One region of the Paenibacillus sp. YAF4_2 genome, then DNA from elsewhere that is predicted to be linked to it. Evidence: riboswitches for the same ligand, from Rfam matches in the RefSeq annotation. Region 1 holds a riboswitch; each other region holds the start of a gene.

Evidence for each region. A riboswitch is a leader RNA that binds a small molecule or an ion and turns the genes downstream of it on or off. The one in region 1 is predicted to bind cyclic di-GMP.
Region 2: another riboswitch for cyclic di-GMP. It lies ahead of AB4Y93_RS20640 (methyl-accepting chemotaxis protein); the one in region 1 lies ahead of AB4Y93_RS14095 (glycosyl hydrolase family 28-related protein).
Region 3: another riboswitch for cyclic di-GMP. It lies ahead of AB4Y93_RS26845 (cache domain-containing protein); the one in region 1 lies ahead of AB4Y93_RS14095 (glycosyl hydrolase family 28-related protein).

What each region holds. Positions count from the first base shown of each region.
Region 1 covers NZ_JBFRCT010000005.1:218,068-228,509, forward strand. The annotation lists gene AB4Y93_RS14060 (AraC family transcriptional regulator) at 1-404, shown strand, start outside; gene AB4Y93_RS14065 (DUF2975 domain-containing protein) at 533-1,015, shown strand; gene AB4Y93_RS14070 (helix-turn-helix domain-containing protein) at 1,026-1,247, shown strand; gene AB4Y93_RS14075 (DinB family protein) at 1,399-1,914, shown strand; gene AB4Y93_RS14080 (DinB family protein) at 1,992-2,498, shown strand; gene AB4Y93_RS14085 (GNAT family N-acetyltransferase) at 2,945-3,718, shown strand; gene AB4Y93_RS14090 (NAD-dependent epimerase/dehydratase family protein) at 3,790-5,196, opposite strand; cyclic di-GMP riboswitch class I at 5,464-5,550, shown strand; cyclic di-GMP riboswitch class I at 5,647-5,731, shown strand; gene AB4Y93_RS14095 (glycosyl hydrolase family 28-related protein) at 5,821-7,194, shown strand; gene AB4Y93_RS14100 (polysaccharide deacetylase family protein) at 7,538-8,533, shown strand; gene AB4Y93_RS14105 (YveK family protein) at 8,563-9,198, shown strand; gene AB4Y93_RS14110 (Gfo/Idh/MocA family protein) at 9,243-10,244, shown strand; gene AB4Y93_RS14115 (nucleotide sugar dehydrogenase) at 10,274-10,442, shown strand, end outside.
Region 2 covers NZ_JBFRCT010000009.1:86,279-96,720, forward strand. The annotation lists gene AB4Y93_RS20595 (FAD-binding protein) at 1-1,102, shown strand, start outside; gene AB4Y93_RS20600 (hypothetical protein) at 1,230-1,709, shown strand; gene AB4Y93_RS20605 (class I SAM-dependent methyltransferase) at 2,062-2,769, shown strand; gene AB4Y93_RS20610 (HIT family protein) at 2,827-3,252, shown strand; gene AB4Y93_RS20615 (hypothetical protein) at 3,249-4,007, shown strand; gene AB4Y93_RS20620 (CoA-acylating methylmalonate-semialdehyde dehydrogenase) at 4,421-5,881, shown strand; gene AB4Y93_RS20625 (aspartate aminotransferase family protein) at 5,914-7,272, shown strand; tRNA gene AB4Y93_RS20630 (tRNA-Thr) at 7,377-7,452, opposite strand; gene AB4Y93_RS20635 (YrzA family protein) at 7,532-7,744, opposite strand; cyclic di-GMP riboswitch class I at 7,912-7,998, shown strand; gene AB4Y93_RS20640 (methyl-accepting chemotaxis protein) at 8,087-9,865, shown strand; gene AB4Y93_RS20645 (DUF6886 family protein) at 9,957-10,442, opposite strand, start outside.
Region 3 covers NZ_JBFRCT010000015.1:104,377-114,818, reverse strand. The annotation lists gene AB4Y93_RS26885 (hypothetical protein) at 26-214, shown strand; gene AB4Y93_RS26880 (winged helix DNA-binding domain-containing protein) at 521-1,624, opposite strand; gene AB4Y93_RS26875 (MFS transporter) at 1,865-3,088, opposite strand; gene AB4Y93_RS26870 (MarR family winged helix-turn-helix transcriptional regulator) at 3,095-3,550, opposite strand; gene pdaA (delta-lactam-biosynthetic de-N-acetylase) at 3,686-4,480, shown strand; gene AB4Y93_RS26860 (branched-chain amino acid aminotransferase) at 4,477-5,571, opposite strand; gene AB4Y93_RS26855 (LysR family transcriptional regulator) at 5,688-6,578, shown strand; gene greA (transcription elongation factor GreA) at 6,732-7,208, opposite strand; cyclic di-GMP riboswitch class I at 7,414-7,512, shown strand; gene AB4Y93_RS26845 (cache domain-containing protein) at 7,572-8,384, shown strand; gene AB4Y93_RS26840 (methyl-accepting chemotaxis protein) at 8,381-9,583, shown strand; gene AB4Y93_RS26835 (VOC family protein) at 9,674-10,096, shown strand; gene AB4Y93_RS26830 (DNA alkylation repair protein) at 10,254-10,442, shown strand, end outside.

The sequences.
Region 1 (10,442 bases):
ACCATTTTCTAATGCTGCTAAGAAAATTCGGAATGCGTAATGACCAGCCCTCGCTGTCGCAATACTATGATAAGCTGCGTCCGGTTGTACAATGGATGGAGAGCAATTGCTCGGCAAACGTTGGCCTGCCGGAAATCGTGAAGCAGGCTCAAATCAGCGTTTCTTATTTGAATGAGCTGTTCCGGGATGCCTTCGGCATGAGCCCGTATTCCTTCCTCATTCAGCTGCGGCTTCGGAAGGCGAAGAAGATCATGGTCACGAATCCTGGTATGGCCCTTAAGGAAGTGTCCTTGCTCGCCGGCTTTAACGACGTCAGTCATTTTGTCGCTACCTTCCGGAAGAAGGAAGGGATTACCCCTGCTAAATACCGCGAGCTGCATTTATCTGCGCAGGTGGAAGAATAGTACTATAAGGCTGCCGAGGGATCGGCAGCTTTTTTGTATGCGCATATTTCAAAACAATCTAAATATATTGTAATACGATAAATTTTGTGGTAAGTTCAATTTGAAAATAATGAAGTGAGGTGCATGTTGTGAAACGAGGGACAACACTCTTTTTAAAGGTCGCTGTTATTCTCATTGGAATCCCCATTCTGGCTTTGTGTATATTTGCGGTACCGGAGATTGCCAATTATACAGCCGAATTATACCCAGATGATACTTATCTCAAATACTTTGTGTTTATCGATTTGTATGCCGCGGCGATACCTTTTTATATTGCTTTGTACCAAGCGTTTAAACTGCTCGGCTATATTGATAAGGATCAAGCTTTCTCTGAATTATCTGTGCAAGTCTTAAAGAATATAAAATACTGTGCAATAATAATCAGTGGCATATATGTGCTAGGCTTGCCGCTCTTCTATCTTTTTGCTGAGAGAGACGATGCCCCAGGTGTCATAGTCATTGGATTGGTCATAATTTTTGCCTCCATGGTGATCGCCGTGTTTGCTGCCGTTCTCCAGAAGCTCTTGAAAGAGGCTATTGATATAAAATCAGAAAACGACTTAACGATCTGAGGTGATTAACTTGGCCATAATAATTAATATTGATGTCATGCTGGCTAAAAGGAAAATGAGTGTTACAGAGCTTTCGGACAGGGTCGGAATCACGATGGCTAATCTCTCCATTCTAAAAAATGCAAAGGCCAAAGCGATTCGACTATCTACTTTAGAAGCGATTTGCAAGGCTTTGGATTGTCAGCCTGGCGATATTTTGGAATACAGAAGTGAGGAAGACTCACAAGGGTAATGCTGGTAATACTATAGGAACAACGACAAAGGCTGCCGGCATAATTGGTGGCTTTTTTTTGTGTTAAACTTTCTTCCCTGACATACAGTTGTCAGGGTGACCATCGTAAGATGAATGTATAAGTTAACTACAGAAACCGGAGGTAATTGAAATGATGGATTTGAATACGCATTGCCTGAGATTTTACGACTTTCACGTATGGGGGAATAAACGAATCTTTAATCGCTTAAAGGAGCTTCCGCGTCACCTATACAAACAGGAAATTCAAAGCGTGTTTCCATCGGTGGCGAAGGTTATGGTGCATATATACAAGGTTGATTGTGGTTGGCTGGATATCTTAATGGGTAAAAGTATGAGGGAGGCTATGGAAGCATCGGTTCCAATCGAGGCAGATGCAGAAGCTAAAAGTCTTGAAGAACTGGAGGCTATGTACGATGAATTGTCCATTAGATTCAGAGCCTATATTAGCCAGCATGAGGATCTTGAGAAAGAGGTAGTTCTGGATAATCCTTACGCTGGAATATTGAACACCAGATATTCAGAATTCGTTATACAAGTTGTGAATCATGGTACGTACCACCGAGGCAATATATCGGCTATGCTTCACCAAATGGGACACTCCTCTGTGATGACGGAATATGGGCTTTTTATGTACCATGAGGAATAGATAACTTACAAATTTTTCAAACAAACCATGCTATAATGGGTTTTATGTTCCATTACTCTACATAAAGGGAGTTGTTAATGATGTTTAAGCATATTGAGGATTTTGTAGCAGCTTGGCAGCATGAAACGGCAGCAACTGAACGAACGCTGGAGATGCTCACAGACGAGTCTCTGAGCCAACAGATTACAAGCGAGAATCGTACGCTTGGACGTCTTGCCTGGCATCTTGTACAGACGGTACACGAAATGCCAACGCGCACGGGATTGTCTTTCGAAGGACCAAGGGAAGATGAGCCGGTACCAGCATCTGCAGTAGACATTGTGGCAGCCTATAAGCGGACTTCGCAAGGACTCCTTGATGCTGTACAGTCCAGTTGGAAGGATGAGAATCTGCACCACTTGAGCGAGATGTACGGTGAACAATGGCCAAACGGTTTGACGCTTGATATCCTCGTCAAGCATGAGATTCATCATCGTGGTCAAATGACAGTCCTGATGCGTCAGGCCGGTCTTCGTACCCCGGAACTTTTCGGCCCAACGAAAGAACAGTGGGCAGAGTTCGGAATGCCGGCTCCGGTTATTTAGAGTAAAATGGATATCCCGCTTTGGCCGTTTGGTTGAAGCGGGATTTTTTAAATGGCCTCAAGAGCATTGGTTTCGTTTTCAAATATGAGTAGGCTATCCGGTACATTTTCTCTTTGTGCTGCGTGAGACTATAGAAGGCAGCATCCTCGACCCGGGTCGCGGCGGCATCCTTTTTTTGTGAAATATTGTCATATAGTCTTGACGATCTAGGACTCCAAGGGTACCATGGGATTTAATGTCATTGGAAGTAGAATACAGATAGCAGAACTGCTTTCGGAAAGGAGTTTAGTCTGTTATTTATCGAAAAAGAACGATTTCTGAGCGGATGGGAACAGTTTAACCGTCAGAAATGGAATTGTGAGACACAGCTGCTAAAATTCCAAGCGTCGAACTCTGACGCATATTGCGAGAGCTTGTTTTTTCTAGATAAAAGCGGAAAACTATTTTTGCCCCCGCTTAATCCCTATCATCCTACCTTATTCCAGCCGACGCCGAGCAGCAAGGCACAGCGAATTACGAAGCAATGGCATGAAACGGCGAATTTGCTTATTGATGAGCTTATTGCTAACGGCAGCTCGAACAGCTTTGTACTACCGCCCGAAATAACCGATATCCGGCCATTTCTTTGGCGGGGTTTCAAGGCCGATATTAAATATACGTATTATGTTAAGCTGCCTTATTCAATTGAAAGCGCAAGCCCGGCGATTCGCAACAAAATAAAGAAAGCGGACGCACAAGGCTATTATTCGACAAAGACAGAGGACATGTCCGCCGTTTACCAGTGTCTGGCGGGAACCGAGAAGCGTAAAGGGTTCAGCCATCAGCTGTCGGTGGACGATCTTGAGCTTGTGCGCGGTTTGCTCGGAGACGAAAGCTTTCGTTGCTACGTTTCTTATTCAAAAGAGGGTGAGCCGGTGAGTTCCAGCGTTACGATCGTGAATCATGAGGGGCGAGCTCTGGGATGGATTTCGGCAACCAAGAGCGAGCATCTGCGTAATGGCGTCGTTCAGCAGCTGCAAAACTGCGAATTTACCGATTTATCATCCATAGGCATTGAAGAATTTGATTTCTACGGAGCGAATCTTTCTTCCGTTGCCGCTTCTAAGGCGGATTGGGGTGGCGAGCTTCGCACCTTCTACGGGGTCAGGCTACCTGGTTATAAGGAAATTGTAAGAGCAGGACGTGATTGGTTGACATCGTCCCAATTGCTAAAGCGTTAATAAATGCTGGCTCTAAATAAGAGCGGCGCACCATTAGGACATGAAGCTGTCCCGGTGCGCCGCCTTTTGTATTATAAATAAATATGCTCAACTGTGTGCTCATCAATATAAAATGAATCTTCTTTATCTATGACTTTAGCCCCATCGAAATAAGGTTTGAGGCGTTTCACTACAATATGGGCATCCTCTAATGAGGAGTTCGACAGCAGGATGAGTACCTGGTTGTTCTTCGTCAGGCCGATATAGTCAGATTCTCGCAGCAGACCGTTTATCGTATCTAGCAGCGATTTATCGTCGATAATCCCGTCCGACAATGCGAGCAGTGCAAAATTAGCGTTAAATTTACGCTTGGCTTGCTGTCTGGAGCGCACCACAGCTGTAAATACTTCGGGTTTGAGTACCGGTTTATCCTCAATATAACGCTCCGTTTGGCTAAGATATAAGCTGCGGATATTGCGCGATAGGGAAGAGTTGATCAGCTCATGGTCGATATCGATGGCATCCAGTGCAGATCCGGGTTTAGTCTGCTCGGCTTGGCTGGCCTCTGTAACCTTAGCCTGAACATGCAAAGACTGCGAGAACCACGCGAAAGTACGCTGCAAGCCTTCCTCAAGCGAAAATTTTGGCACCCAACTTAGCGACTGCTTCAACAAGGAGTTGTCCAGCCTAGAGCGGTAAATATCTCCGTAGCGCGTCTCCTTTGTTACGACTGTGGCAGCGGGTTGCATTGACGTTAAAATCTCGATCAGCTGATTAACTGAATTTTCCGTATTAGTAGATAGATTCATAATTCCAGTCTGCTGGGACAAGCTTCCCATATAAATAACGTCAGCAACATCCTCGACATAGACGAAATCACGCGTCTGTCCGCCGTCGCCGTAGACGACAAGTTCTTTGCCATCACGCAACCGTTCCATGAAAATTGAAACGACGCCGCCCTCTCCTACAGAGCCTTGACGCGGTCCATAAACGTTGGCAAATCGGAAGCAAAGCGTGTTCAGCTCATAAAGCTCATTCCATTTGGTGCAATAGTATTCACCAAGCAGTTTGTTAATGCCGTACGGGGACACCGGCTGGCAAGGGATTTCCTCAGATAACGGAATCTGGTCGTTTAAGCCGTAGACAGCAGCTGAAGATGCAAAGATGAACTTCTTGACTTTGTGTTTGACTGAGAGCTGAAGGATGTTGGTGAGGCCCAGTATGTTCGATTTCGTATCGGCATAAGGGTTTTCCATGGAGGTAACGACGTTAATTTGGGCAGCCAAGTGGATGACCACATCGATTTCATGGTTCTGGAAAATTGATTCGCAGACGGTGCTTTCGACATCTGCAATATAAGAAGTGTGCCTGAACGGACAGTTTGTAACATTCCCGGATGACATGTTGTCGATAATGATTACTTCATGGCCTTCCTTGAAAAATTTCTCCGCTACGAAGGAGCCAATAAAGCCATAGCCGCCGGTTATTAATATTTTCAAATGTTCCACCTCATATAGTAGTAAACAAGAATAAATAGTCCTTTATTAAGAAACCCTTATAAGGGTTTCATATGGTCCTATTGAACTACAAAAAAACCTTCTCAGAGGACTTACAGTTTGGATGCTGGCTTTCAAACTCATCATACTGGTTTAGGAATTCATTGTAAACAGTTTCAAAAAAATGGGCTTAAAATCTATTGAAAACTGTTGCTATATTACTAGAGGCATGCTAATATTTAGTTAAATATTACTAATTTCATACACCTGATGTCGAAAAGGCAAACCGTGTGAAAATGCGGGACGCAAAGCTACAGGGGCTTGTGGATTTCATCCATGTGCCAGCCAGTTTCCAAAACTTTTCAGGTTCTTATTACAAGAGCCAATGACATTTCATTTGGCTCTTTTTTTGTTGTTAATTTACCATTTTATACCAATTAAATATATCGAAAACAACGATAACGGCAAACCAAGCGAAAGCTTGGGACGCAAAGCTACAGGGGCTAAATGGGAAACCATATGCCAGCCAGTTTCCGAAATGTTTTCAGGAATAGCTATAGGAAAATCCTGAAACATTGGGATTTTCCTATTTTTTTTATCAAAAATAACGAATCGGGGGCATGCGATATGATGAAGCAATGGGCTAAGAAAGTGGTGCTGATGGTAATGGCAATGGTTGTTGGCTTTTTGTTTCTTCAATTCATGCCCGTCCAGAAAGCATATGCAGCTGAGGTTCTTAATGTAAAATCTTTCGGAGCAAAAGGCGATGGCAAAACAGACGATACGACAGCGGTGACGAAAGCATTGTCGCAAGGCGCAACATCTAAAACGACGGTATACTTCCCAGCTGGCACTTATATCGTTAATCCTACGAATGCTCTTCAAGTAAGCGGTGGAATGAAAGTGACAGGCGACGGCGCAAGATCGATCATTAAAGCAAACGCGACATTCGGGTATGAACTGATGCACGTTGCAGGAAAAGATATCGAAATAAGCGGCCTTACGCTGGACGGCAACAAACTCGTTAACCGCGTCCTCGTTATCGAAGGCGGCAGCGAACGTGTAACCATTAAGAACATGGTTGTAGCTAACGCTTCGCACAGTACAAATAAAAGCAGCGATTTTTACTCGGGAGTTTTGTCAGGCATTCTCGTATACGGCAACACGAAATCGATAACAATCGACAACACGGAAGTTAAAAACATCGTTGCAGTCAATATGGTAAGCGGCAGCCTGGTTGCAAGAGGTATCTATGTAACAACAACTTGGGGCAAATCGGAAACGGCAGCGAGCAATGTAACGATCACAAACTCGTATATCCATGATATCGGACCTGCTGATGACGGTGACGGCATCTACTATGAAGATCCGAACATAGATAACAATAATGGCACGGATACAAATAGCGTTATTGCAAACAACAAATTCGAAAACACGGCTAAGCGCGCAATCAAAATTTATGCACAAGGCATTACGGTAAAAGGAAACACGATCGTTAACTCATATCTGTCGAATAACTACTACAAAGGTGCTGACAAAGGCCAGCTTGCTCCGGATATGTTCTCGGCAATCAGCATATATGGCAGCAACAACACGATTACGAACAACACGATTAGCGGTAAAGGCAGCTTTTACGGAGCAATTGAAGTCGGCGCTTCGAAAACAGTGAGTAACATTACTATTTCGGGTAACACGATTATTATGGGCTCAAAAAGTGTAGTAAGCGGCAAAACGGCAATCCGCCTCGGCAATATTTCGAACTTCACAATTATAGGCAACACGATCGAGAATGGGGAAAGAGGAATCTGGACTTGGCAAAATGCCGAGGACGGTACAATTTCGAATAACAAGATTGAAATGGTAAATGGCGGCGGCATCGACCTGACGACTTACCTTGAGCAATATATCCAAAAAAATATCACGTGCACGGCTAATACGATTCAAGCGACAAACTTCCTTATCCAATTGGCACCTACGAACGTAAACGTCGTTACCCTTTAATAAAGAAATAGAAAAAAGCCCCCGAGTCTAGCGCAGCGCGCAGGATTCGAGGGCTTTTTTAGTTTGATGACAATAGCCGACATTTGGCTTCATACGCAGAGATATTTTAAATGAAAGTTGTGTTAATATAAGGCTAATATCTCTTAGATTTACAGAATGCCAGAAAAGAATCGACAACTGGAATTAGAAAAATCAATTTCTATTTATTTACATCGAGAGATTGGGGGATTATAATACATCAGGATAGGCTTAATCTATCGTTTTCTGAGATGAAAATCGGCTATAGGATGCGGTTTTCTATTCCTTTTGAACTATTTTATATACATAAAGGGCGGATGCCTTCATGATGGTGGGTAAGGGTATTTTTGTCGTCTCCCTTGATTTTGAACTCTATTGGGGAGTAAGAGATATTTATGGAATAGAACGTTATAAGAGTGGCATGGCGAAAGAGCGGAATCTCATTCCGCAAATGCTGGAATGGTTTGAAGCTGGCGGCATTCATGCGACTTGGGCAACTGTGGGGCTGTTATTTTTTGAATCGCGGGAGGAGTTGCTGCAAGGATTGCCGGCATTAAAGCCTTCTTATGAGGAAACGAATTTGTCGCCTTATGCTCATATTGAGAGTGCTGAGCTGGGATTAAAAGAAGAAGATGATCCGTACCATTATGCGCTGTCACTGATTCGATTAATTAGGGAAACGAGTCATCAAACGGTATCAACGCATACGTTTTCGCATTATTATTGCAAGGAAACGGGACAAAACAAGGAGCAGTTTGCTGCTGATCTTGAGGCTTGCAAGGCTATTGCAGCGAAGCGGGGAATGAAGCTGGAAAGCATCGTATTTCCGCGGAATCAGGTGAATGAACAGTATTTATCGCTGCTGCTGCCGGCCGGTATTAATGTATATCGTGGCAATCCACAGCATCCAATTTATAAGCAGGGCTACAGTACTGGCGATTCGTCTTTCCGCAGAGCATATAGGCTGCTGGATACGTATTGGAATTTGTCAGGTTATCATACGTACCCGGCTTCGTCCGTCGGAGCAACGCTTCCGGTCAATCTGCCAGCAAGCCAGTTTTTACGTTCCTATTCCCATAAGCTCAAACGGCTCGAGCCGCTGCGACTGAAACGGATATTGGACGGGATGACCTACGCGGCGAAGCATAATGAGGTGTATCACTTATGGTGGCATCCTTATAATTTGGCTGACGAGCAGAATGCAAATATGCGTTTTCTAGAACGAATCATCAGTCACTATTGCAAGCTGAAGGTAGAATACGGAATGGAAAGCATGAATATGGAAGAGCTCCGCGATAGGGTGCTCGCAAGTGCAACATAGATAGTTATTCAATGATAGAGGTGAAACTGATGGATCTGGCGTTTTTGCTGCAAGCTGTTCGAAGATATTTTATTGCATTTTTTATAGTAATTGCTATTTGCATTGGCGGCGGATTTGCCGTTAATACATTCATGACTCCTTCCTATCAGGCATCAGCAAGCCTTGTAGCGAGTATTTCCGCGTCAGGCGACGCAGGTATTTATAATGAATTTTTGGCCAGCCAGCTATTGACAAAAACGTATGAAGATACGCTCAAGAGTTATTTTATAGCAAACAAAGTGAAAGAAAAATTAAATACTTCGCTGTCCGCAGCAGACTTGCTTAAGAAGGTGGAGACGAGAACCGATCCGGAGACGCTCGTCGTCAAACTGATGGTGAATGATACTAACCCAAAAGATGCAGTGGCAATTGCAAACGCTTTTGCTGAAACGTATGTGAGCGAATCGAAGTCGATACTCCAGTATGCGAATATGACGCTGCTTGATCGTGCCAATATTGAACAAGCCTCTATTCCGGTAAGTCCGAAGAAAGCTTTTAATCTAGCAATATCGTTGTTTATCGGGGTATTTCTAGGACTGAGTATCGCTCTTCTGTTGGAAACGAGAAGAATGGCAAGGAAGAGAAATAGGATGGAACTCAGCGCGGCTTATGAAGAGAGCTCTTAAGTTAACGGGTATCTATAATAAATGATAGGAAATGAGGAATGAAGATGATTCGCTTTGCAATCGTAGGCTGCGGTCATATCGCTAATAAACATATCGAAGCAATCAACCAAGCCAATGGTGCGGAGCTCATTGCGCTTTGCGATACGAATCCGGTAAGGCTGGAACAACTGAGAGAGACTACAGGAACTGCGGTTTATGCTGACATGAGGGAGATGCTGGCAAGCGAGCCTGCCATTGACGTTATTTGTATTTGCACGCCTAGCGGATTGCATGCGGGACTTGCCGCTGCAGCGGCGGAGGCGGGCAAACATATCGTTATCGAGAAGCCGTTGTCGCTTACGATAGAGGACGCGGATTTGATTACAGCTGCCGCGGAAGCAAACGGCATTAAGGCTGCAGTTGTTCATCCTAACCGCTATCGTCCGGCAATCCAGAAGCTTAAGCAGGCGCTTGAGTCGGAAGCTTTCGGTAAGCTGAGCCATGTGAACGCTACGGTTCGCTGGAATCGCGGTCAAGCGTATTATGACCAAGCCGCATGGCGGGGGACAAAAGCGATGGACGGCGGCGTTCTGATGAATCAGGCGATACATAGCCTCGATCTGCTGCAGTGGCTGTTCGGGCCGGTTGTACAATTAAAGTCAATGGTCGACACACGAATTCGGAACATTGAAGCTGAAGACGTAGCTGTAGCGACCTTACGGTTTGCCAGCGGGGCGCTTGGCGTTGTTGAAGCGTCGACGACGATTTACGAGAAGAATTTGGAAGAATCGATCAGTGTATTCGGCGAGGACGGTTATGCGGTGATCGGCGGGGTAACGGCAAATCTAGTCAAGCAGTGGAAGAGTGCGAGAATGGCTCAGGAGTCCATAGATGCGCTTATAGCCGAGGTAGACGCCGATCCAAACGGCGTATCCGGGCATCAATGCATTATTGAAGATATGATTGCAGCTATCAGGCACAACCGTAAGCCTGCAGTTACGGTTGAGGACGGCAAACAAGCCGTACAGCTTGTGATCGATTTCGTCGAGGACGGAAGCCTAGTATAAGGATGAACGCAGGAATCGGGAGGGAAATTATGATAACGGAATCGATTCAAACGAATGAGCTGAGCGAGCAACTTATCGACAAGTTGAATAAAAAGACGGCTGTCATTGGCGTAATCGGACTGGGGTATGTTGGTCTTCCTCTTGCCGTCGAGAAAGCGAAGGCAGGTTATAAGGTAATTGGCTTCGACGTACAGGAGA
Region 2 (10,442 bases), on a different contig from region 1:
GAACGCAAGCCTGGTATGCCTTCAGAAGATGAATCGTGTTCTGGCACTGGACAAGACCAATAACCGAGTAAAAGTTGAAGGTGGTATCCGTTACGGAGAGCTTGGTGAATACCTTTACCAAGAAGGCTATGCGCTGCACAATCTGGCATCGCTGCCGCATATTACAATAGCTGGTGCTATTGCAACAGCAACCCATGGCTCTGGCGACCGGAACGGCAATCTTTCAACGGCGGTATTTGCGCTTGAAATTGTTAAAGCTGACGGTACGGTGGCGGTATTTACTCGAGATGATGAAGATGGGCTGTTTAATGGAGCTGTTGTAGGTCTGGGTGCCCTAGGTGTAGTAACAGCAATTACGCTGGACATTCTTCCGGTATTTGAGATTAGCCAATATCTCTATGAAAATCTTCCATTGGGGCAGCTCGAGAGTAACTTTGATGCGATATATTCAAGCGCTTACAGTGTTAGTCTGTTCACAGATTGGAAGGAATCTACGTTTAATCAAGTATGGCAGAAAAGATTGGCAGGAGAAGATCACCCAATAGAGGGAGCGTCTTTCTTCGAGGCTATTCCGGCAATGGCAAAGCTTCATCCTGTACCAGGGCAGACGGCGGAAAATTGCAGTGAGCAGTTAGGTGTTCCGGGGCCATGGCATGAGCGGCTTTCGCATTTCCGGATGGACTTTACCCCTAGTGCTGGTGAAGAGCTGCAGAGCGAATATTTTGTTGCACGCCACCATGCTTATGAAGCACTATGTGCAATCAATGAGCTTAGTGAGCAGATCTCACCTCTCTTATTTATTTCTGAGGTTCGTACCATTGCGGCGGACGAGCTGTGGCTCAGCCCGAACTATAAGCAGGATTCCGTTGCGTTCCATTTCACCTGGAAGCCGGAGTGGGAGGCAGTCAAGCAAGTGCTTCCATTGATAGAAGCTAAGCTGGAGCGATTCGATGCACGTCCTCACTGGGCTAAGCTGTATACTATGTCAGCCGAGCGTGTGCAATCGCTGTATAAGAAGCTCCCGGAATTCCGTGAACTGCTGTTACGATGTGACCCAGACGGGAAGTTCCGTAATGCGTATGTGGATGAGTATATTTTCTAGAATTAACAAGGAAACCGAGTCCCGGTAAGGGGTCTCGGTTTTTATTTTTTGATTAGGATATATTTTATTAAACGTTGGATGCAACAAAGAACATAATAATGCGTTTACATATTTAGGAAAGGGAGTGATGGAGATTCGATTTGTTGCTTTACTGATATTATGTTGTTTAATAAGTGGATGTAGTGTTGAGAAGCAGCCCGAAGATAGCATTCATTCGATCCTTTATGATTTTCCAGAACCAACAAGTTTCCCGTTTGAAGTTAATGACATCCGCACGGAGATTGCAATTGATAGTGTGGATACACTTCATCAATTTGTATTTCACTATAAAAATAAGCAGACTGCTCAAGAGATAAGGTATATTTTAAGCAAAGTTATTGATGAGTCAGAAACCGCATCTTATGTAAAAGGGATGAAACCACTGGAAGCCATAAATGGAAAACAAACCTACTACGAGGAAGATGAAACTAGTCAGTCTATTTGGTGGGAAAGTGATAAAGGTTTTGTAGCTCGTTACGTCTATTATATTAATGGCAATCAGGAGCCTTTAGGCGAGAATACATTAACAGAATCCGAGTTAATAGAATTAGTTAAACAGGTGCAATAAATCATAAGCAAAGGGACTTATATCTATGCAACCAGCGAAAGCTAGAGAAAGTGCTGGGAGAGTTAGGGCGTCTGGCATGCACGCAAGTCTTCTTCGTACCTGGCAACTATGAACGAGAGCAAACCATTCGTTTCAAGAAGCATCCGCTTACGTCGGAACAATACAACTCGATCCTGCGACAAGTGCAAAACAGAAATATAAGGGTCTTGGATAATAAGCATTCCGTTGTACATATTCATGGCTCTCGCATTCTTGTATATGGCTTTGATAATTCGATTTATGGCAATGAACATTACCGGAAATAGCTGTCGTCCATATTAATCCTAAATAAAAGAGGCGGGGCGAATTCGTCATGGAATCGAAGTTTCTTGAGGCACGTACGGAAGAAATCAAGTACCACGAGAAGTTTTATGCCGAGCATGATTTGTTTGCACCGGGGACGTGGCTGGCTAAACCTGTGAAGGCAATAATGGACTCGTTGGAATTATTGGATCCAAATGATCTTCGTGTGTTGGATTTGGGTAGTGGTGTCGGACGGAATGCTGTACCGATCGCCCAAGCGATCAAAATGTATAACGGTAGGGTAACTGCTGTCGACCTTATCCCATCTGCTATAACGATCCTTCGGGAGAATGCGATTAAGTACAACGTTTACGACAATTTGGTGCCCATCATCAAGGATGTAGAGGATTATCAGATTGAACCTCAGTTCTATGACTATATTATCGCTTGCTCCTCTCTTGAGCATGTAGCTACGGAAGATGTCCTTCGATCTGTCTTTACTAGAATGATAGAGGGGACAAAGCCTGACGGGATCAATGCCATTCTGATGAATACGGAGGTTGAAGAGGTTGATTGCGAGACAGGTGAAGTATCTGAGGGCTTAATCGAATTGAATTTGAAAACCGATGAAGCTTTAGAACTCATGAAAGATTGCTATACAGGCTGGGAGATTGTAGTTGAGAGATTCATGCCTCAGTCAATCAATGAAATCAAATACGGTAAATCTATCGAATTCCGTGGCAATTGGCTTACCTTTATTGTTCGTCGTTCAAGCTAATCCATTGTATGGAGGAAACCACAATTTGAAATAAACATAACAGGAGGATATAGCCACATGGACTGTTTAGGCTGCCGCATTGCGAATGGAATTGAACCGGACTTAAACCTTATTTATGAGAATGAATTTGTGACTTGTGTGCTTGATATCGCACCGTTTAATGAAGGTCATGCCTTAATTCTCCCCAAGCAGCATTATCTCGATATAGAGGAGCTTGACTCGAGCACCGCGTATGCCATCATGGATGCATCCAAGAAGGTGTCAGTCGCCTTGAAGGAAGTATTCAATCCGGATGGCATCACCATCTGCCAGAATGGCGGCATTTTTAATGATTTGACGCATTACCATATGCATCTAATTCCGAGATATAAGGGTGATGGTTTCTCATGGAGCGAGCCTCTTCAGCCTCATGGAGCTGAGAAACATTTGCAAGAGACCAGAGATCGTATTCTCCAAGTCTTATCTAAGGAGACCCGTGTATGAATGCTCCTGAAGAGATTTTAAAGGTATGGAGAAAATTTGATCATTTCCCGATGGAGACATTAACGAAAGCTTGGTACTATCAGCAAAATACAACAAGAAAACAAAGAGATCCTTCTATGATGAAGGAACATCGCGAGCAATATGGGATAACCGGCAATTGCTTTGACCTCTCTTTATGGCTGCTGCATGAGTTTGACCAAGAGGGAATTGAAGCTTTTCCAGTGGGTCATGACTTAGGGACACCAGATGCACATGTGGCAGTTATTGCAAAGAGTGAACACGGCCACCGTTATTATTGTGATCTGGGGGATCAATGGCTAAATCCGGTTCTAATCGATACGGATTGTGAGGATTATCATGCGGATAAATTACATGGATTCTTCCCGGCTGCCGAAATTCAGGTAAAGGCTGAAGGAAACTTGCTTACGATACAATACCATCGATCAAACGGAAAAATGAGCCAGCAGGATTTTGATACAACGCCGGTTGCAATCACAGACTTATGGAAAGCGGCAGAGATCTCCCAGAATACGATTAAACAACGACCTCTATTAGAATGCAGAGTTCCTTTCAACGATGAAATCGCTCATTGGGAATTTTATAACTGGAGCAGCGTGTTAAGCACAACTCAAGGATTATTTGAAGAGCCTGCAACTGAGGATATTGAGCAATGGTGCACTAGAATCCATCAAAAGACTGGCTACGATAAAACAATGCTTTCAGAAGCACTACATTTTTATAAAAGTATGCAATGAGACTCTCTCATAAAAAGGAAGATATTACGTAAATTAAAAAGTTTCAGAAATGGTGATATAGTTGCCTAAAACTATATGACCGTTTTTTTGATTGTTATTTAGATTTGAAATAAATTACTTTTTTGAGGACGGAGTTATTCGAATGATTCTGGAGAAGCGTTAGTTTATGCTTACGAAGTAGCTTTCTTTCAGAAAGCTTGAAGCGTTCGCTTTTGCTCGGGTATTCCAACCTTACCCTGTTGATTCAAAGGAATCCCCGAGCAATGGCGATCGGAAGAACATTCGAATACGTAGTTTGTGACGATCAGGTTGAAAAAGCCTCTTCAGTTCGTGACATTATGTCTAATGAAAACGGTAATATCGGGCTCTATACTAGACATAGATAATAAGTGGAAGAAAGGCAGGTGGTCTATTTGCATCAGTCTCAGTCAGCGGTCGTTAAGGTTCGGAACTATATCCACGGAGAATGGTTAGAGCCAGCAAGCGGTCGTTATGAAGATGTTCAGAATCCTGCCACAGGAGAGGTCATTGCACGAGTTCCGTACTCTGGGCAGGAGGATGTTGACCGTGCAGTCCAAGCTGCTCAGCTCGCGTTCGAGGAGTGGCGGGAGGTTGCAGTGCCTAGGAGAGCGCGGATTCTCTTCAAATACCAGCAGCTGCTTATTGAGAAATGGGACGAACTAGCCCGAATCATCACTACGGAAAACGGCAAAAGCTACGTGGAAGCACATGGTGAAGTGCAGCGGGGTATCGAATGCGTTGAATTTGCAGCGGGAGCGCCGACTTTAATGATGGGAACCCAGCTGCCCGATATTGCTACAGGTATAGAATCAGGCATGTATCGGTATCCGCTTGGTGTCGTAGGCGGAATAACACCTTTTAACTTCCCGATGATGGTGCCGTGCTGGATGTTCCCTCTTGCGATTGCATGCGGAAACACGTTCATCTTGAAACCATCCGAGCGCACGCCAATCCTGGCGAACCGTCTGGCGGAATTATTCAAGGAAGCAGGTTTGCCGGATGGTGTACTGAACATCGTGCATGGTGCACGTGATGTGGTGAACGGGCTGCTCCAAAATAAACAAGTAAAAGCAATCTCTTTCGTTGGCTCACAGCCGGTCGCGGAGTATGTGTACAAGACTGCTGCCTCGCATGGCAAACGCGTGCAAGCACTTGCTGGTGCGAAGAACCATTCCATCGTGTTGCCTGACGCTGATATGGAGCTTGCAGTGACGAATATTATTGCTGCAGCTTTTGGTTCAGCCGGTGAGCGTTGTATGGCCTGCTCCGTTGTGGTTGCCGTTGGTGATGCGGCAGATAGGCTGCAGCAGCAGCTCGTGGAAGCAGCTGACCATATCAAGATCGGCAACGGATTAGAGGAGGACGTATTCCTTGGCCCTGTGATTAGACAGGAGAATAAGGATAGGACGATTGGCTATATTGAGCTGGGGGTAAAAGAAGGAGCACAGCTTATACGTGATGGGCGTCTGGATACAGTTGACGAAGAGGGTTATTTTATCGGACCAACCATCTTTGATCATGTGAACCCGAGCATGACGATCTGGAAGGAAGAGCTGTTCGCACCAATACTTGCGATTGTGCGGGCGGCGTCTTTGCAAGAGGCGATTGAGATCAGCAATCAGTCGGATTTCGCTAATGGCGCCTGCCTGTATACGGACAGCGCGAAGGCGATTCGCCAATTCCGTGAGCAGATCGATGCTGGGATGCTGGGGATCAATCTTGGCGTGCCTGCGCCGATGGCCTTTTTCCCATTCTCGGGTTACAAGAACTCCTTCTATGGGGATCTTCATGCTAATGGCCGGGATGGCGTAGAGTTTTATACACGTAAGAAAATGGTTACCGCCCGTTATTAATGATAAATGGCTGAAGGAAGGAGAGTGGAGTCATGTCGATTAATCAAGAAGAGGCAGATCTGATCGCCAAGGATCGCCAGTATGTATGGCACGCTATGTCACCTTATAATGAACAGGCACCTCCCATGGTTGTTACGGAAGGGAAAGGCTCATGGATTACCGATAACGGGGGAAACCGCTATTTGGACGGGATGTCGGGACTATGGTGCGTGAATGTTGGCTACGGCAGAGAAGAGCTCGCTCGCGCAGCCTACGAGCAGCTTAAAACTTTGTCCTATTATCCGCTGACACAAAGCCATGTTCCTGCAATCCGACTCGCTGAGAAGCTTAATGAATGGCTGGAGGATGATTATATCATCTTCTACTCCAACAGCGGCTCCGATGCAAATGAAGTGGCGTTTAAGATCGCAAGGCAATATTTTGAGCAATCCGGTGCTCCAAGCCGTTACAAATTCATCTCCCGCTACCGGGCGTATCATGGCAATTCGATGGGGGCCCTTGCCGCAACCGGGCAAGCTCAGCGCAAGTATATGTATGAACCACTTGCCGGAGGCTTCCTCCATGTTCGTCCACCTGACAGCTACCGCCGCCCCGAGGGAATGACGATTGAACAGTTTAATCTGCAATGTGCGCTCGATATCGAACAGACCATTAATTGGGAAGGTCAGGAGACCATAGCGGCAGTCATTATGGAACCAGCGATCACAGGTGGTGGAGTAATCGTTCCGGAACCGATTTATCTAGAGAAAGTGCGAGAAATCTGCACAAAGTATGGTGTGCTCCTCATCATAGATGAGGTGATCTGCGGATTTGGACGTTCCGGCCGGAAGTTCGGTCATATGAATTACGGTATTAAGCCGGATATTGTAACGATGGCGAAAGGCTTAACCAGCGGCTATCTTCCTTTGTCGGCCACAGCGGTGCGTAAAGACATTTATGAAGCATTCAAAGGGAAAGAGATGTACAGTCATTTCCGCCATTTGAATACTTTCGGCGGATCACCGGCATCCTGTGCACTAGCTCTAGCGAATCTGGAGATTTTGGAACGGGAGCAGCTGGTCGAACGGTCTGCAGCGTTGGGTGAACGGTTATCGGAGGAACTTTCGGTGCTGCTGGAGCATCCGATTGTTGGGGATATCCGAAGCTTTGGATTCTTAATGGGGATTGAGCTCGTAAGTGATAAGCAAACGAAGGAGCCATATCCGCTTGCCGGCGTCGTTCGAATCATTGGAGAGTGTAAGGCAAAGGGGTTAATAATCGGCAAAAACGGCGATACCGTCGCAGGCTACAATAATGTGCTTACGATCAGTCCGCCGTTGTCATCTACCGATGAGGATGTCACCTTTATTATCGAAACGTTAAAGGAAGTCTTTGGGAATCTTAAAGTTTAGGAAAACAAAAAAAGCCTGATCGCTATCAAGCTTCCTGAATGTTAGCTCTATGGTCGGGACACCAGGTGCTCTACCAAGCTGAGCTACGTCCTGGAAAAAAAAGATGGTGCCGGCGATAGGAGTCGAACCCACGACCTACTGATTACAAGTCAGTTGCTCTACCAACTGAGCTACACCGGCATATTGTTTTGTATCGGGCACAAAACGTATTATGCCACAGCTTGTACCGATTATGCAACCCCTTTTTTGAAAAAAGTTTTTAACGTTTTTTTGCCTTGAAATGAACGACTGCACTGTACTGCATTTTCCCTGTATTCGGATTAAAAACAGCATGATGCTGGACTTGATGAACTTGCAGCAGCAGTGCTTTATTATTCTCAATTTGCTGGTCAATCCTTAGCTCCAGCGTACGCAAATCGCCTGCTTCAAAAAACTCAACCTTATCTTCAATCAGATCTAACCGAAATTCCATTCTGCACGTCTCCTGTCAATGTAAGGTGAATCTATTATACCGTTATTACTAATGGTTTCAAAGAGTTGAGCCGATAGTAATAGAGGGATGGCAATAGAACCATTTTTTGTTTACAAAAAGGTAGATTTATCCTAAACTAGTGCCTGTGTCGAAAATAGTCGTAATTACACTGAAAAAGGCAAACTTGTCGAAAGGCAAGGACGCAAAGTTATGGGCCTAATGCTGGATATAGCGATGGTTGCCAGACCGCCGGATGCAGGACATAGTGCCTTAACCAGCTATCCGCCCGTCTTTGGCCGGATAGCTTATTTGTTTATTCAGTGACAGCGAGGAGAGACGAGGATGAAGGAACGGGTTAAAAGTGCATTACAATGGCTGGGATCAAGCAAACGGGTTTTGGGTGGCAGACGTAAGATAGGAGTCAGATTGCTCCTGTTAGCCAGTATTATTACTTTCTTTAACGTAGTGGCTGGTGTATTTATTTACACGCAGAACCTATCGGTATCACATGCTGTAAAAGAAACAAATACGTTAACTAGTGCGCAGCGCGAGTATGAGGGGATATCCAATACGCTGCTTCAGACGCTGCTCTTGATGATTAACTCGATTGAGAACAACAATGACAGCACTGCAGCTGCGGTGGTGGATCCAAAAGAACGTCTGGCGGACATGCCTGGTCAACTGGAGCATTTGAAGAAAACGTTCGAGAAGCTGGACAAAATGTTTCCGGCAGAAGAAGAACAGCAGAATTATGTTGGACAAGGTAACATCTATGAGATCGCGTATAACGATTTGAAGAGCTCTAATGTAACGGAGTTCGAAAATTTGACTGCCGAAATGAAATCAGCACTTGTGCTTAGACTCGTAAATATCTACTTAAACGAGCTGGAATTTGCGAATCAGAATGTGAATGCGCGCATTACAGTTGATGCGGCGCATACGGATAAGAAACTGTCCGACAGTGTTAATACAGCCAATATCATCATTTTAATTAACGTGCTGCTCCTAGCAGTAATTCCATTCCTGTTTACTTTTGGACTAGTAAAAAGTATTAAAGCCGGTCTTCAAGGGATCATGGGTCGTATTAACGCCTATCAGCATAATGATTTTACTTATGATAAATCGCTGGACCGAAAAGATGAATTTGGCGATATAGATCGCTCGCTTGCAGCCATGGGTGATAATTTGAAAGCTACGGTAAAAGCAACCCTTAGTGTCAGCCAGACCGTTCTTCAAATGTCGAACCAGATGGGTGAGATGATTGGCCGCAACCGTACGGCGTCCGAGCAAGTGAAAGGGCAAATCGATCTGGGTACAGCCGTATTGCTCTCCCAATATGATGATGCTACCTCAATCTCGGCAGTTACCGAGCAAATCTCGGCAAGCTCGCAGGAAATTGCGGCTTCGAGCGACTACATCAATAAAGACATGCAGCAAATGAAAGATGATTCCCATACAGGCTCGGTTGATATGGAAGGTGTCGTTCAGATGGTTAATCAGACGGTAGAGCAATTTAACCAGGTGACAGAAGCCTTCAACCGAATTACAGAACGTTATAGCAATGTCTCGAAATTTCTCAATAATATCCAAGATGTGAATACGCAGACCAATCTGTTATCACTGAATGCGTCGATTGAGTCAGCACGCGCCGGGGAACATGGCAGAGGCTTTGCAGTAGTTGCTGAAGAGATTCGCAAGCTGTCGGGTCAAACCGATTTGATCTCGAAAAATATTTCGAAGGAAATGCTGCTCATTCAAGAGGACGTGGCATCAAGCAGCAAGAGTATGGGAGCTTTTGCAGAAGTGATCTTCTCTACAAAGCAGGCTTCCATCTCGGCAAGTGATGTGTTCAAAGGACTAGAGAAGCAAAGCCATACGTTATCTGAGCAGGTAAGTGAAATCTCGACTGCCATTAATGAGATCACAACAGGCATCACTCACATCGTAACCGCAGTGGACAAGCTGCTGCATACCTCCTCCGAGGTGAATGGGAAGATGGAGCAAATGGGTCACTTGTCTATTGAGCAGAATGATATCTCTGACAACCTGCAAGGGATGGCGCAGAACCTGCAGCAATCTTCTCGTGAGCTGAAAGAGAAGGCAGCAATCTTTAAAGTGTAATATTTTTCAATTTCTTTTCATTTCTTTTCAAAGCTCAATCAAAAGGCTGTTTTCCCAGTTAATCTAATGGGAGAACAGCCTTTTTGACGTTTTATTGAGTGCTTGCTTGATCAAATTGGTGTATGCCAAAATCGGTAAGGGATGATTGCAAAATAGCTTCTCGCAGTGGATGTAGATTAGAGGTGAATCGAACCTCGACGCCTATTGCCATCAATAGGTCCAGCGGATTAGTAAGCGGCTCCACCGCTAGTGGAGTAATCGTCTCCGTGGAGATGTAATAGCCGGCAGTTTCATCAAATAATTGAAAAGAATCGGCAGGCAGCTCATAACGGTATAAGGTTGCTTGCTTAATTCGGTCATACCATCCCGTCTCTACCGTAATGATGATCTTGCAGGAAGTGAGACCAAAGAACAAATGGTTATCTGCTTCCGTTAAGCCATCTGATCTTTTATATACAATTCTGGGGCATTTCCTTGGGAAAAAGAAAGTGAATTCATGCTCCTCATCAATAGCCCATACGACAGGAGGCATATTGGTGCGGTTCGCTTTTACCCTGGGAACAAAACGTTTAATCGA
Region 3 (10,442 bases), on a different contig from region 1:
TTTTAGAAAGAGAGATGGGCTAGGAATGGTTTTGATCTTTGAATGTGAATGCGGTAACAAAACAGGTTTGTTTGCAACCGGAGACCGTGATGAAACGGGTAGAGAGTATATTGAGCTTGAGGATGATGATCGCTTGACGTATGTTGTTGGTGAGGACGGCGTCTTATTCAAATGTAAGTTCTGCGGTTACACTTATCGGATGGATAAGCTGTAAGTAAGCAACTGATTGAGCGCCAAATGCTTTGAGAGTGGCGCAAGTCTTCGGCAGCGCACGATAAAAACAGGCCACTGTTCACGAGGAACCGTGGCCCGATTTATTGTCTGTCGGCAGCGAATAAGTCGCAAAAACCGTACTGCAGCGGGTGAGAGCTGGCACGGTGAGGTGAAAGTAGCCAAATAAGACGGAAAAACCGTACTGCAGTGGGGAAGTGCGGGCTCGGTGGATCAAAAGTGGTCAAATAAGTCGCAAAAACCATACCGAAGCGGGTAAGAGCAGGTGCAGTGCGGAGAAAGCGTCCGCCTATTTGCTGAAACGAATGTCTTGTTCTTGCCCTGGGGCGGCGAATTGCAGCAGCTTTTCGCCTTCTATAATTAGTTCAGCTTGTTCTTCATTAGTCAGCACACGGAAGGGCTCGATGAGGAGAGAAGCTTTATTTCGTTCTCGCTCGATTTTCCATATACCGGTGATGTAACCGTTCAGCAGGATCGTTGCACGCAGGATGCCATTGGCGGTGAAGATTCGTTTGGTATACGTAATATCCATCACCCGTGATCGATCGACAACTCCAAGAAGCATTTGATCGAACTCGCCAAGGAAGCGAGCTGGTGGTATTACTTCGGCGTCAGGGCGGGGTGCATCAGGAAGATCAAATAACTCATTGCCTTGTTCGTTCAGAAAAGTAAGAAGCTGTGGACGCAGCTTTTCGAAATGTTCTTTGAGACGCGTGAGTCCGCACCAAGCCTGCATATCCTTTACCGTTGCTGGCCCATATGCGGCGAGGTAACGTAATATTAAATTTTCCGTATCGACATGTTCACTAAGGGATTGTCCCAGCCAGACCTCTGAGGAGGTATGGGTTGCTTGTCCGCTTTCTCCCCACAAACCACGCGGCGGTATTTGAATGAGTGGAACGTAGTTGCGTATAACAGCAGCGAGGGCTTCACTATTAACACCTGGCCACTGGTCAGCTAGAAATTTACCTAGCTCACTGAATGTGCGTGCTTCATCCTCGACAAGTTTTCTGCCTTCAAGTGCTACGCTGTCCAAATCGATTCCAGACAAAGCCTTGCCAAAAGATCCTTTTAATCCTCGATCGAGTACAGGCTGTACCCATGGTCTAAGCAATAGACAGTCTTTAGCAGATACAAGATGCAAAGTGGAGCGCATAAGGGCGATCCGCACAGCTTCACGATTTTGAATTAGAGTAGACAATTGTGACTGCTCAAATCCATTCAGTCTTGTCCAAAGAGAGTAATATGGCGCGTTTGGAGCTTGAGCCTGCAGGCCGATAAACCATTCCAATGTATCAAGTACAGACATATTCGAACGCGATAACAGCATTTGCCTTGCGAGCAAAGCTCGATTAATAGCCAATGCACTTAATTTAGGTGTCTCGTAAGACATCCAGCATCCACCTCTAAATAGGATCATATTTCCATTAAGAGTATCTTTCTTTCTAATAAGTTACAAGACGCAAAAGGTGAAAAAGCTGTCGAGAGCATGTTCAATTTTCCATGAAAATTTAGGAGGCGTAAATAACCTATTAACGTTATACTATATCTTTTTTGACAGGAACAATTACTTATACATTAAGTGAAAAAAGCCGAATCCAGAAGCCTTGAGGCTCACTGGATTCGGCCTTTTTTATCGGGAAGATACTGCGGTGGTTGATGTCTTCACGGTCTTGCTTCGTTTGCCTGCGATCATACTTACGCAGGAGACGATTAAGAAGAGGACCATGGCAGCGGCAGCGTATCTGTACATCTCTGCATAGCTTGTAGCGGATGCAATAATGCCTAGCAGCATCGATCCAACAGCAACGCCAAGGTCAATGGTGTTGTAATATAAACTGTTGGCAAAGCTTGTTTGATGTGGTGCAGCCTCGCGCAGCATCCATGCTTGTGTCGTCGGCTGAATGGCACCAAAGCCAAATCCGTACAACAAGGCCGAGATAATAATGAGTGGCATCGAGTGTGCATAAGACAGAATAATCAAGCTGGCAATGACGATAAATGCGGAAGGTATAAGGACGAGCATTGGTCCGCGACGGTCGAATAATTTGCCGGATATCGGACGAATAACAAGAACGGTAAACACAATAAATAAGAAGAACAAGCCGATCTGCTCAATATTTCGTTGTGCGCCATACAAGGCAATAAAACCAAGAATACCGCCGTAAGTAATCGACATCAGCATGTTTAACACGGCAGGTACCATCATGCGAGCTGTCGAAGATGAGCGCTGTCCTTGATCGGCAGTAGTCTGAACCGGAGCTGGTTGAATTCTGGCAGGCTGCTGCGGAATACTACGTGTAAGCAAGAGAAGCGGAATTATTATGACAAGGGCGATTGTACCGATAACTGACAAGGTAGTAAATCCGGATTGTTTGATGACAGAGAGACCAATCATCGGACCAAGCGACATCGCTAAGCTTGTGGAAATACCGAAGTAGCCGATCCCTTCACCCGTTCTTTTCTTTGGAATGATCTGTGTAACTAAAGTAGGGATAATTGTACTAGTCATCCCGAAGCCAACCCCGAAGACAGCCCGCAGAATTAATAAAACAGTCATCGATTCAGCGAATGGATAGAGGATAGTGGCTATTGTTGCGAGAACAAGTCCGGAAAACAAAATCACGTTCCGATGAACGACACGAAGCAGCGGCGTCATTGCAAAACGTGTAACGATCGCTGCCAAGGCGAACAAGCTGGTGACAAGACTTAAGGTGAAGTTATCTGGATGAAATTGTTCTTTTGCATAAGTAGGGAACGGAGACAGCAGCATTTGCAAGCTTAGAAATAATAGCAAATAACTGGCGGTCAACGTAATAAAAGATTTCGTCCAAAGTTTCTCTGGATGTATGTTCATGGTGTATCATTGCTCCTTTTCATGCTCCAATAAGCTGGTTGTATGGTCGTTAAGTTTTCTTAGCAGTTGGTTCATAAGCTCATATTCCTCGATGGACATCACTTGCGCTATCTCAGCAATGGTGCTGTATTCAATAGGTTCAATCGCATCCGCCGTTTCTTTGCCTTGCTCGGTAATAAATACCTGGAAAGAACGGCGGTCATGCTCACTGGCACGCTTCGTCACAAAGCCTTTCGCCTCTAGCGTATCTAATATACGAGTAGTCGTAGGCTTATCCTTGCCCGCCCGATCTGCAATTTCCTTCTGAATTAAACCGTCTTCCTCCCGTACGCGGAATAGAACAGCCCATTGTTCGGGGGTCAGCCCAAATTCCTTGATGCGGCTCGCAAAGAAATTCGTAAGCTTCCGATAGGTGGCACCAAGCAAGAAGCCAAGCGAATGATCCAATCCCTTTTGATGCATTTTACTCACGCTCCAAATTAGTTGTTACAACAACTATATCTCTGACAACTAATTTTGTCAAACTGCAAATACAGGATTGGAATTTCTGAAATGGGGGAAAATAAGCGGACTACACATAGAGGAGTAAAGCCAAAAATGAGAAAAAAATCAGCATGGATCCATACGTTATGGATCGCGGCCGTTTTGTCTTTGCTGGTCGCCCAGCATCCGGCTGACGCGCTGGCCGGGCCATTTCATTTTGGATTCAAGAAAAGTGTAGGCGGGCAGCTGCCTTCGATTAATGAAGAGGGCTTCAAAGATGTGGTAATGAAGCATGGAGCGATTTTTCTAGGGGACACGACCAAGAAGGAGCTGTATCTTACCTTTGATAATGGGTATGAGAATGGCTATACGTCTAAAGTGCTTGATGTGCTCAAGGAGAAGCAGGTGCCTGCCATATTTTTCGTAACGGGGCATTATGTGAAGGATCAGCCTGAGCTGGTGAAAAGGATGACGGCCGAAGGTCATCTTGTAGGTAATCATTCCTGGACCCACCCAGATATGACTCAAATCTCAGCTGAACAAATTCGTACCGAGCTGGAGAAGGTGAAGGAGCAGGTCAATACGCTGACCGGACAGCAGGCCATGACTTATTTGCGGCCGCCAAGAGGGATTTTCAGTGACAATGTGCTGGCGGTAAGTAAGGAATCCGGCTATACAAACGTATTCTGGTCCGTTGCCTATAAGGATTGGGATGTGAACATGCAAAGAGGAGCGGGCTTCGCCTACAATCAAGTGGTCGCCCAGCTTCATCCCGGAGCGGTCATCCTGCTTCATACCGTGTCCAAAGATAATGCCGCTGCGCTCGGATCGATTATCGACGAAGCCCGCAAGCAAGGTTATGAGTTTAAGAGTTTAGACCAAATGTCTGTAAAGACCTATGGCAATTAACGTGCAGCTAGGTGCTCGGACGGTTCAAGAATAACGGACCAACCAAACGGATCTTCTACTGTACCTCTTTGAATACCGGTCAGCATGTCGTACAGCTTTTGCGACAGCTCGCCGGTATTTCCTTCGTTAATGACATAACGAGTACCTTCCCAAGACAGTTCCCCGATTGGAGAAATAACCGCGGCAGTACCTGTTCCAAATGCTTCGACAAGACGACCTTCTTGATGAGCTGCAACAACCTCATCGATTGACAGCTGTCTTTCAACAACAGGCACATTCATATGTTTCAGCAGACGAATGATCGAGTCACGTGTAATGCCATCGAGAATGCTGCCGTTCAGTGCAGGTGTTACTACAGTACCATCAATGTTGAAGAAGACGTTCATGCTGCCTACTTCTTCGATATATTTGCGGTGAACACCATCAAGCCATAGCACCTGAGAAGCGCCATGAGCATAAGCTTCTTCCTGCGCTTTCAAGCTTGCTGCGTAGTTACCAGCAGTCTTCGCATTGCCGACACCGCCGCGTACTGCGCGAACGTATTGGGATTCCACATGGATTTTAACGGGATGAATGCCTTCCGCGTAGTAGGAGCCTACCGGAGACATGATGATCATGAACATGTATTGCGTTGATGCATTAACACCAAGCTGTGCTTCCGTTGCAATAACGAAAGGACGTACATACAGGGAAGTTTCCGCATCAGATGGGATCCAGTCGCTGTCTGTCAGAATAAGCTGCTTCAGCGCTTCAAGCGCCAGCTCTTCGTCTACTGCAGGAATGCTAAGACGTGCATTGGAACGATTAAGACGTGCCATATTCTGTTCCGGACGGAACAGACGGATTTTGCCATCACCGGTTAAGTAAGCTTTAAGGCCTTCAAAGATTGTTTGACCATAATGGAACACTTTGGCTGCAGGATCAAGCGAAATCGGCTGATAAGGCACGACGCGCGGGTTATACCAGCCAGTAGCTGCATCATAATCCATAATGAACATGTGGTCGGTATAATACTTGCCAAATCCAAGCTCAGATGCTTTTGGTTTCGGTTTTTTGTTCGTAGAAAGTTCTATTGTGATGGTTGGTTTCATCGTATTTGATCTCTCCTTGTTGCTAGTTATAGTTGAATCGTACCATGCCAATCGATATATTTAAAGTATCTGTTTTATTGTGAACACATACCGAAAAGGTATATTGGGGGCTGGCTATGGATATACGACAGTTAAGGTACTTTCTGGCGATCGCCAGAGAAGGACAAATCACTCGTGCGGCGAAAGCGCTCAACATGGAACAGCCTCCGCTGAGCCGTCAGCTAAAGCTGATGGAGGATGAACTTGGCGTCACGCTGTTCGATCGAAGTGGAAAAGGGCTTGTTCTGACTCATGCGGGTGAACTGCTGCAGAATAAAGCAGAACGGCTGCTGCAGGAATTTAACGAGACCATTCATGAAGTGAAAGAGCTGGATGCCGGGCTTCACGGCACACTCGCGATCGGCTCTGTCGTGTCCTGTATTTCCTTGCTTCCAAGGCCTATTGAGCAATTCCGCAGGCTGTATCCTAACGTCACATTCAAAATATGGGAAGGGGACCATTTTATCCTCGGCAGTCTGCTAGAGAAGCGGGATATTGAACTGATTGTTGCGAGGATCCCTTTCGAATCGACCTTACATACACAGCCATACTCTGTCTTGCCGCTGCCGTCTGATCCCTATGTGGCCGTACTTCCGTCCGGCTGGGTAAGTGACCCAGATAAGAACACCTTATTAATGAGCGAGCTGGCGGATCTTCCGTTTCTGACTCTTAAAACCGACAAAACCATCGCCATGCATCACCGCGTTATGATTGAGGCAAGAGCACATGGCTTTGAACCAAAGGTAATCTGCGAATGCTCAAGTGTAGCAATCATCGTAGCGTTGGTAGCAGCCGGCATTGGAGCAACCGTATTTCCGAAGTCGGTCATGGCTTCTTTTCCTCTTCCATCTATAAAGATGCTCACGATATCAGATGCAGATTTTCAATCAGATGTCGGTATTATTTGGCTCAAGGATCGGTATTTATCCAGAAGTGCACAGAACTTCATCCAACTGTTCGAAGAATGAGAAAAACTCCTATCGGAGTACTTCGAAGATGAGCGACCGCGTTTAAGCGGAAGTTTTTATCGCCAATCGGAATGATTTTTATGGCTTTAAAGAACTTATACATTCCGATGTGGTAAAAAAAAGGATGCAGCATCGTATGCTGCATCCTATTCTTTAGTTGTTCACTTTGATCTCAAGCAGTTCATATTTAATGATACCAATCGGCGCATCAACTTTGATGATATCTCCAACTTTTTTGCCCATTAGCGCTTGGCCCAGCGGACTCTCATATGAAACTTTATTATTAAATACGTCTGCTTCTGCGGGACCAACAAGGCGGTATTCGATTTTCTCAGATACCTCAATATCGTTCAGAACAACGCTCGAGCCAACTCCAACCTTCGTCGTATCAACCGAGTTAGATACACGTGCGGTCTTCAGCATTTTCTCCAGCTGCGTAATTCTTGTCTCCATAAAAGCTTGGTCATCCTTGGCCGAGTGGTACTCGCTGTTCTCTTTTAGATCGCCATAGCTGATGGCTACTTTAAGACGATGTGCAAGCTCGGAACGTTTGACGGTCTTCAGCTCTTCGAGCTCTTCCTCAAGCTTCTTAAGACCTTCGGGTGTTAGAATGATTTCGTTTTTTGCCAAACCCCACAACTCCTGCCATTTATTTGTATCTTCTGAATCGCTTTCTACATCTTACACTATCCATGGTGGAAAAGAAACTTGGGTATAGCTCCCAATTGCGCGGAAAATCTAACAATTTTCTAACTTTAAAGCAATGGAAAACTCAAATTTATAGTGTAGGATAAGTCGTGCTGGCATCACGTTAATCTTTTACTAAGTGTGACCTCGCTCAAAAATGCATAAAGGCGTGAAAGGCGGGGACGCAAAGCCACGGGTCTAAGTCGAAGCAGGAAACTGCAGCTGGTATGATCGCCGGGCTGCTCACGAAGAGCAGAGGTCTTTTTGTTGTGCCAACCGACAACAATGAGAGGGTGCATATAACAGATGAAGAAGAGGTTCAAATTACCCCGAATATTCCAGACACGCAAGATCGCGCATCGCATGTTGATTACCACGCTGATCATCGCCGTTGCGATCGTCGCGTCCATGTCTGTTGCGTTATTCCTTTCCAACTCTTCCTTATTCAAAAGCCAGATCAAAAAGGATCTTGCCCTGCAGGCGGATGTAATTACAGCAAGGATGGACGAGGAATTACAGTCGAAAGTGACCAAAATAAATGCATTAGCAGGCATCGGACAATATTATGGTCAAGATGCACAAAAGCATGACGAGTTGATTCAACATTTTATAAAAGAAAATCCGGATTTAATGTCCCCAGGCTTTTCCCTCGACATGACGGGCAAGAATTTTACCGTATCAGGAACCGGTGACCGGATTGATGTATCTGAACGTCCTTATTTCAAATCCGTATCAGAAGGTAGATTAACGGTTAGTAATCCGCTCGTGAACAAAGTTGATCCTTCCAAAGTTTCTATTGTCATCGCCGCACCACTTATGCAAAACGGCAAAGCTTATGGATTCTACATATTTGGTTATGAGATCAATGCTGCAGCTGCAATTGTTCGTGATACGAAGGTTGGTAAAACAGGTTATGCCATCTTAATGGACAACAATGGCCTCGTTATCAGTCATCCGAGAGCAGATTTGGTCATGAACAAAACCGTATATGACCTGAATATGCCTGCAACTGTGGAAGCATTCGAATCAGCGAAACAAGGACACGATACCAATTATTCCTTTACATTTGATGGCGTGAAAAAAATCGGCTATGCCGAAGCGACAAGAATGGTTATGTGATTCAGCTGTCGATACCGGAGAAAGAAGCGATGAAGCCGGTTACGGATATGCTGTGGAAAACAATCGGAGTTGCATTAGTCATGACGCTGTTGGCGTTGATCGCTACCTATATCTCCGCAACCCAAATGGCGACACCAATTGTATACATAACGAATGTGATTAAAGTGCTTGCAAGCGGCGATTTAAGGCCTAGGCTTGAAGTGAAAACGAAAAATGAACTGGGCACTCTTGCAGATCATATGAATCAAATGCTGGATTCCTTCTCTGACACCATTGGCAAAGTAAGCTTTGCTGCTGAACAGCTTGCCGCATCCTCGGAAGAGCTGACGGCAGCGTCTGTTGATTCGGTCGATATTTCCAGTCAGATTGGTGATGCGATTCAAAATGTCGCAACAGCTGGAGAGAATCAAATGGTGGCGGCTGAACAAACCTCTACAGCGATGGAAGAGATGGCTACCGGTGTGCAGCGGATTGCAGAATCGTCCTCTGTTGTTGCAGAAGCATCTCAAACCTCGCTGGATGAAGTTCAGCTTGGACAAGTTGCTGTTACGCATGCCGTTGAACAAATGAAGCTGATCCATACATCCGTTGGCAATTCGGCTGAAGAAGTCCGAGAGTTGGAATTGAAATCGAATCAAATCGGCAATATCGTGTCGGTCATTCAAGAGATTACAAATCAGACGCAACTGCTGTCGCTTAACGCTTCCATTGAAGCAGCAAGAGCAGGGGAGCATGGCAGAGGATTTGCTATTGTGGCAAATGAAGTGAAGAAGCTGGCGGAGCAATCTGCTCATTCAGCGTCTGAGATTACGAAGCTGATTCAAGAAGTACAAGGAACAACGGCAAGAGCGGTACATGCGATGAATCAAGGGGTTGAAGATGTTGGAATCGGCTCGGAGCTGATCAATGAGGCTGGTGAGGTATTCGGCAGGATTACGGCGACCTTCCAGGAAATCTCGAGCCAAATCCAAGAGGTATCGGCTGCATCGGAACAAATGTCAGCAGGTACGGAAGAAGTGACAGCGTCTATGACAGAGATTGCGACAATGACTCAATCTACCCATAGTCACTCCCAAAGTATCTCGCTGGGCTCTCAAAAACAGCTTGCATCAATGAAAGATATTTCTGCATCTGCGGAAGATTTCAGCCATATGGCCCAGCATTTGCAAGAAGTGCTGTCGAAGTTTAAGACTAGATAGAAAATTTTGATTCTTGCTGCGAGAAATGGTACATTATTGAAGGATTGCCATTCAGCGATCATAATACTATTCGCACAGGGAGAGATCTAGATGTCCGTTGATGCTTATTTGAACTTTGATGGGAATTGCCGAGAAGCGGCGGAGTTTTACGCAGTTGTATTCGGTTTGGACAAGCCTAAGCTCATGACATTTGGTGAAGTGCCGCCACATCCGGATTATCCATTGCCTGAAGAAGCCAAAAACCTGATTATGCACACTCGCCTGAACATTGGCGGAAGCAATGTGATGTTCTCCGACATCTTCCCTGGTATGCCGTTTACTCTAGGCAACAATATTACACTGGCGTATGTAGAGAACGAAGAAGAAAAACTTCGTACGGCATTTAATCGATTGAGTGATGGCGGTACGATCGTCATGGAGCTGCAAGAGACGTTCTGGAGTAAACTGTATGGACAGGTTACCGATAAGTTTGGTATTCAGTGGCAGTTTAACTTGGGAATTAACGAATTCTAATACTTGTCTAACAAAATAGGGGAACCAGTTGTCTATAAGACAAGCTGGTTTCTTTTTTTATATTGAAAAAGTGGCTATTCCCATATAAGAACAAATGTTCTATAATGGTGATATGGATAACACTAAGAATATGAGATTGTCGAAGAGGGGAACACCATTGGCTGAGCCGTTAAAAGAAATGTATCATGAAGCTTTTCTAAGGCAGTTTACCGATAAATTAAAGGCCGCATACCCGTTATTTGATATAGAATCGTTTGTATCACAGGTAATGAATGAAGCGTGGGAACAATTGGAGTTGAAAGGACGGATCCGTCAAATTGCAATCGTACTTGGTAAGCATTTGCCT